2 regions of the Curtobacterium sp. Csp1 genome follow, and region 2 is predicted to be linked to the other one. Evidence: riboswitches for the same ligand, from Rfam matches in the RefSeq annotation. Region 2 holds a riboswitch; the other holds the start of a gene.

Region 1 (3,395 bases), 1.1 Mb from region 2:
CCTCACCCGCCCAGCGCTCGCGCGGCAGGGGCGCGATCGAGGGCGCGGCGCTCACGCGTACAGCGGGAACGCGTCGGCCAGCGCCTTCACCCGGGCCGAGAGCGCCGCGATGTCCGGGTTCGGCATGAGCGTCAGCGCGATGATGTCCGCGACCTCGGTGAACTCGGCGTCGCCGAACCCGCGGGTCGCCAGCGCCGGGGTGCCGATGCGGACACCGGAGGTGACCATCGGCGGGCGCGGGTCGAACGGCACGGAGTTGCGGTTCACGGTGATGCCGACCTGGTGCAGCAGGTCCTCGGCCTGCTTGCCGTCGACCTCGGACTCGCGCAGGTCGACGAGCACCAGGTGCACGTCGGTGCCGCCGGTGAGGACGTCGATGCCGGCGGCCTTCGCGTCGGCCTGCGTGAGGCGGTCCGCCAGCAGACGGGCACCGCGGAGCGTGCGCTCCTGGCGGTCCTTGAACTCGGGCTGCGCGGCGAGCAGGAACGCGGTGGCCTTGGCGGCGATCACGTGCATGAGCGGACCGCCCTGCTGGCCCGGGAACACGGCCGAGTTGAGCTTCTTGAAGAGCGACTCGTCGTTGGACAGGATGATGCCCGAGCGCGGACCGGCGAGGGTCTTGTGCACGGTCGACGACACGACGTGGGCGTGCGGCAGGGGCGACGGGTGCAGGCCCGCGGCGACGAGGCCCGCGAAGTGCGCCATGTCCACCCAGAGGGTCGCGCCGACCTCGTCCGCGATCTCGCGGAACTTCGCGAAGTCGAGCTGGCGGGGGTAGGCCGACCATCCGGCGATGAGCACCTTGGGCTGGTGCTCGACGGCCTTGGCGCGGATGTCGTCGTAGTCGACCTCGAACGTCTCCGGGTCGACGCCGTACGACACGGCGTTGTAGATGCGGCCGGAGAAGTTGAGCTTCATGCCGTGGGTCAGGTGACCGCCGTGCGCGAGCTCGAGGCCCAGGATGGTGTCCCCGGCGGAGGCGATGGCGTGCAGGACCGCGGCGTTCGCGCTGGCGCCGGAGTGCGGCTGGACGTTCGCGTACTCGGCGCCGAACAGGGCCTTCGCCCGGTCGATGGCGAGCTGCTCGGCGACGTCGACGAACTCGCAGCCGCCGTAGTAGCGCTTGCCCGGGTAGCCCTCGGCGTACTTGTTCGTCAGGACGGACCCCTGCGACTCGAGCACGGCGCGCGGGACGAAGTTCTCGGACGCGATCATCTCGAGGGTGTCGCGCTGGCGGCCGAGCTCCTGCTCGAGCACCTTGGCGATCTCGGGGTCGACCGCGCTGAGCGGGGCGTTGAACGTCGACTGCGTGGACGCAGCGGGCAGATCGGTGATGGACACGGGACTCCTCGTTGTCTGTTCCGTCGCGCGCGTGCACGACGAGGTGGACTGGTGGGCGCGGCCCAGGCGTACGGCCGCGCTCCGTGTCAGGTGTCGCTCCCCGATGGTGACCCATCCAACGCCAGTCGCGACCCGTCGATCGTACCGAGCCGGTCGGTTCGTGTCACCCTTGTCGCATGACCCTGAGCAGCCCGGAGCTCGACGAACGCACCGATCTCCGCGCCCGGTACGACGTGCCGTGGACGACGGTGGTGTGGGACGACCCGGTCAACCTCATGTCCTACGTGACGTACGTCTTCCAGAGCTACTTCGGCTTCAGCCACGACCGCGCGGACCACCTGATGCGCCAGGTGCACGTCGACGGGCGGGCGATCGTCGCGAGCGGCGCGCGCGAGGCGATGGAGCGCCACGTCGAGGCGCTGCACGGCTTCGGCCTGCAGGCCACGGTCGAGCGGGCGCCGGGAGGAGACGCGTGATCCCGTTCGTGCGGCGGCGGGACGGCGTGCACCTCGGCCTGTCCTCCGGCGAGCGCGCCCTGCTCGCGAGCCTGACGGAGCAGCTGCAGCAGGTGCTCGACGGCGACCTGACGGACGACCCGGTCGCGTCGCGGATGTTCCCGGACGCCTACCCGCAGGACCCCGAGGCGAGCGCCGAGTTCGCGCAGTACACGCGGTCGGACCTGCTGGCGCAGAAGACCACGAACGCCGGGGTCGTCCTGGCGTGGGCGACCGGGGCGCGGGACGGCGTGCTCACCCAGGAGGACGAGCAGGCCTGGCTCCGCTGCCTGACCGACCTGCGGCTCACGATCGCGGAGCGGCTCGGCATCGTCGACGCCGCGACCGAGGAGTCGTCGTACACCGGCGACGCCGGTGTCGGTCTGCGGGACGTCTACGACTGGCTCGGGTTCGTGCAGGAACACCTGGTCGCGACGCTCACGTCCGCGCGCTGACGACCGGCCGGGAGGCACGGGGCACGTCCGCCCCGCACCTCACCCGAGCAGGTCGTCGCGGTGGTCGGCCGCCCACGCCCGGAGCGGGCGCGGCGCGGTCCCGGTGATCCGGGCGACGTCGTCGCGCATCACGTCGACGCCGTCGAGACCCCGTCGGAGCACCCGCCCGAACTGCTGGCGGAGGCCCTCGGCCTGCCAGGCGGGCACGCCGCCGGCGCGGACCACGGCGCGGTACACGCGGCTCGGCAGGTGCAGCGGCCGGACGCGTCGCCCGAGGCCGGCGGTCAGCTCGACGGCGATGCCGTGCGCGTCGAGGGACGCCGGGCCGGTGAGCACCGGTTCGGTGCCGTCGTGCCCGTCGGTCGTCAGCACGGTCGCGGCCGTGCGGGCGATGTCGGCGGTGTCGATCCACCCGGCGCGGCCGCGGCCGGTGGTGTGCGGGAACCAGCCGCGACGGATCGCCGGCGCGGAGGGCAGCAGGTTCGTCATGAAGGCCGACGGGTGCAGGATCGTCCACGCCGTCCCGCTCGCGCGGAGCAGCCGGTCCGTGCGCCAGGCCGCCGCGGCCCAGGGCATCGGGGAGTGCTCGGCGGCGTCGCCCCCGGACAGGTGCACGACCCGCGGGACCCCCGCGCACTGGGCCGCCCGGACGCCGGTCGCCCCCTGCTCGGCCTGCCGCTCGCTGACCGGGGTGACGAGGAAGAACCGGTCGACGCCGTCGAGCGCCCGGGTCAGGGCGTCGAGGTCGTCGAGGTCCGCGAGCCGCGCGTCGACGCCCCGTGCACGGAGCCGCTCGGCCTGGTCTTGACGGCGGACGACGGCGCGAACCTGGACACCCTCGGCGTGCAGCAGCTCGAGGGTCTTCCCGCCGACGTCGCCGGTGACCCCGGTGATGGCGATGGTCTCGGTCACGGTGCTCCTCCTTCGGTATCAGTTTCCTGTTACTCGACGGTACGCCGGTACCATCGGTGCGTGTCCAGCGACTTCTCGGTGACCCACGACGACGTGGACGCGATCGCCGCGTGGACGGTCGTCCGTGCCGCGCGCGAGCTCGCCCGCCGCCTCGACGAGGAACTCGCGCCCCTCGGCCTGACCCCCGTCGGCT
Region 2 (3,395 bases):
CCGCGCCGGCGATCCGTCGCGGCTGGTTCCCGCACACCACCGGCCGCGGCCGCGCCGGGTGGATCGGCACGACGGCACCGAACCGGTGCTCACCGGCCCGGCGTCCCTCGACGCGCACGGCATCGCCGTCGAGCTGACCGCCGGCCTCGGGCGACGCGTCCGGCCGCTGCACCTGCCGAGCCGCGTGTACCGCGCCGTGGTCCGCGCCGGCGGCGTGCCCGCCTGGCAGGCCGAGGGCCTCCGCCAGCAGTTCGGGCGGGTGCTCCGACGGGGTCTCGACGGCGTCGACGTGATGCGCGACGACGTCGCCCGGATCACCGGGACCGCGCCGCGCCCGCTCCGGGCGTGGGCGGCCGACCACCGCGACGACCTGCTCGGGTGAGGTGCGGGGCGGACGTGCCCCGTGCCTCCCGGCCGGTCGTCAGCGCGCGGACGTGAGCGTCGCGACCAGGTGTTCCTGCACGAACCCGAGCCAGTCGTAGACGTCCCGCAGACCGACACCGGCGTCGCCGGTGTACGACGACTCCTCGGTCGCGGCGTCGACGATGCCGAGCCGCTCCACGCCGTCCCGCGCCCCGGTCGCCCACGCCAGGACGACCCCGGCGTTCGTGGTCTTCTGCGCCAGCAGGTCCGACCGCGTGTACTGCGCGAACTCGGCGCTCGCCTCGGGGTCCTGCGGGTAGGCGTCCGGGAACATCCGCGACGCGACCGGGTCGTCCGTCAGGTCGCCGTCGAGCACCTGCTGCAGCTGCTCCGTCAGGCTCGCGAGCAGGGCGCGCTCGCCGGAGGACAGGCCGAGGTGCACGCCGTCCCGCCGCCGCACGAACGGGATCACGCGTCTCCTCCCGGCGCCCGCTCGACCGTGGCCTGCAGGCCGAAGCCGTGCAGCGCCTCGACGTGGCGCTCCATCGCCTCGCGCGCGCCGCTCGCGACGATCGCCCGCCCGTCGACGTGCACCTGGCGCATCAGGTGGTCCGCGCGGTCGTGGCTGAAGCCGAAGTAGCTCTGGAAGACGTACGTCACGTAGGACATGAGGTTGACCGGGTCGTCCCACACCACCGTCGTCCACGGCACGTCGTACCGGGCGCGGAGATCGGTGCGTTCGTCGAGCTCCGGGCTGCTCAGGGTCATGCGACAAGGGTGACACGAACCGACCGGCTCGGTACGATCGACGGGTCGCGACTGGCGTTGGATGGGTCACCATCGGGGAGCGACACCTGACACGGAGCGCGGCCGTACGCCTGGGCCGCGCCCACCAGTCCACCTCGTCGTGCACGCGCGCGACGGAACAGACAACGAGGAGTCCCGTGTCCATCACCGATCTGCCCGCTGCGTCCACGCAGTCGACGTTCAACGCCCCGCTCAGCGCGGTCGACCCCGAGATCGCCAAGGTGCTCGAGCAGGAGCTCGGCCGCCAGCGCGACACCCTCGAGATGATCGCGTCCGAGAACTTCGTCCCGCGCGCCGTGCTCGAGTCGCAGGGGTCCGTCCTGACGAACAAGTACGCCGAGGGCTACCCGGGCAAGCGCTACTACGGCGGCTGCGAGTTCGTCGACGTCGCCGAGCAGCTCGCCATCGACCGGGCGAAGGCCCTGTTCGGCGCCGAGTACGCGAACGTCCAGCCGCACTCCGGCGCCAGCGCGAACGCCGCGGTCCTGCACGCCATCGCCTCCGCCGGGGACACCATCCTGGGCCTCGAGCTCGCGCACGGCGGTCACCTGACCCACGGCATGAAGCTCAACTTCTCCGGCCGCATCTACAACGCCGTGTCGTACGGCGTCGACCCGGAGACGTTCGAGGTCGACTACGACGACATCCGCGCCAAGGCCGTCGAGCACCAGCCCAAGGTGCTCATCGCCGGATGGTCGGCCTACCCCCGCCAGCTCGACTTCGCGAAGTTCCGCGAGATCGCGGACGAGGTCGGCGCGACCCTCTGGGTGGACATGGCGCACTTCGCGGGCCTCGTCGCCGCGGGCCTGCACCCGTCGCCCCTGCCGCACGCCCACGTCGTGTCGTCGACCGTGCACAAGACCCTCGCCGGTCCGCGCTCGGGCATCATCCTGTCCAACGACGAGTCGCTCTTCAAGAAGCTCAACTCGGCCGTGTTCCCGGGCCAGCAGGGCGGTCCGCTCATGCACGTGATCGCCGCCAAGGCCACCGCGTTCCTGCTCGCCGCGCAGCCCGAGTTCAAGGACCGCCAGGAGCGCACGCTCCGCGGTGCCCGTCTGCTGGCGGACCGCCTCACGCAGGCCGACGCGAAGGCCGCCGGCATCGACGTCCTCACCGGCGGCACCGACGTGCACCTGGTGCTCGTCGACCTGCGCGAGTCCGAGGTCGACGGCAAGCAGGCCGAGGACCTGCTGCACCAGGTCGGCATCACCGTGAACCGCAACTCCGTGCCGTTCGACCCGCGCCCGCCGATGGTCACCTCCGGTGTCCGCATCGGCACCCCGGCGCTGGCGACCCGCGGGTTCGGCGACGCCGAGTTCACCGAGGTCGCGGACATCATCGCGCTGACGCTCATGCCGAACCCGGACATCGCGGCGCTCTCGGCCCGGGTGAAGGCGCTGGCCGACGCGTTCCCGCTGTACGCGTGAGCGCCGCGCCCTCGATCGCGCCCCTGCCGCGCGAGCGCTGGGCGGGTGAGGGCAGTGCCGTCCGCATCGACGGCACCGCCCTCGCCGCCCGCACGCTCGACGACCTGAAGGTCCGGATCGACCGGCTGCACGACCACGGGTTCCGACCCGGTCTCGGCACGATCATGGTCGGGCAGAACCCGGGCTCGGTGTCGTACGTCGCCGGCAAGCACAAGGACTCGGCGCAGATCGGGCTCGACTCGGTCCGCATCGACCTGCCCTCGTCCGCGAGTGCCGCCGACATCCGTGCGGCGATCCTGCAGATGAACGACGACCCCCGGGTCACGGCGTTCATCGTGCAGCTCCCGCTGCCGCAGGGCATCGACCCGATCCCGATGCTCGAGCTGATGAACCCGGCGAAGGACGCCGACGGCCTGCACCCGACGAACCTCGGGGAGCTCGTCCTCGCGGTCCCCGGCGGTGCGGGCACGATCGACGCCCCGCTGCCGTGCACCCCGCGCGGCATCGTCGCGATGCTCGAGGCCTACGACGTCCCGATCCGCGGCCAGCACGTGACGATCATCGGGCAGGGACTCACCGTCGGCCGCCCGCTCGGGCTGCTGCTCACCCGGCTCGAGGCCACGGCCACGCTGACACACTCGCTGACCGAGGACGTCGCCGCCGAGTGCCGTCGCGCGGACATCATCGTCGCCGCGGCCGGGGTCGCCCGGCTCGTCCAGCCGGACTGGGTGCAGCCCGGGGCGGCCGTGATCGACGTGGGCATCAGCCGCATCGTGGACCAGGACACGGGCAAGGCGA

What was found. A riboswitch is a leader RNA that binds a small molecule or an ion and turns the genes downstream of it on or off. The one in region 2 is predicted to bind ZMP and ZTP.
Region 1: another riboswitch for ZMP and ZTP. It lies ahead of glyA (serine hydroxymethyltransferase); the one in region 2 lies ahead of glyA (serine hydroxymethyltransferase).

The regions. Positions count from the first base shown of each region.
Region 1 is NZ_CP054594.1:987,269-990,663, reverse strand. Features, by position in the region: gene HUN58_RS04920 (tetrahydrofolate dehydrogenase/cyclohydrolase catalytic domain-containing protein) at 1-55, opposite strand, end outside; gene glyA (serine hydroxymethyltransferase) at 52-1,335, opposite strand; ZMP/ZTP riboswitch at 1,395-1,480, opposite strand; gene clpS (ATP-dependent Clp protease adapter ClpS) at 1,518-1,817, shown strand; gene HUN58_RS04905 (DUF2017 family protein) at 1,814-2,290, shown strand; gene HUN58_RS04900 (NAD(P)H-binding protein) at 2,330-3,202, opposite strand; gene HUN58_RS04895 (MarR family winged helix-turn-helix transcriptional regulator) at 3,263-3,395, shown strand, end outside.
Region 2 is NZ_CP054594.1:4,098,226-4,101,620, forward strand. Features, by position in the region: gene HUN58_RS19745 (NmrA family NAD(P)-binding protein) at 1-382, shown strand, start outside; gene HUN58_RS19750 (DUF2017 family protein) at 422-835, opposite strand; gene clpS (ATP-dependent Clp protease adapter ClpS) at 832-1,131, opposite strand; ZMP/ZTP riboswitch at 1,169-1,254, shown strand; gene glyA (serine hydroxymethyltransferase) at 1,314-2,597, shown strand; gene HUN58_RS19765 (tetrahydrofolate dehydrogenase/cyclohydrolase catalytic domain-containing protein) at 2,594-3,395, shown strand, end outside.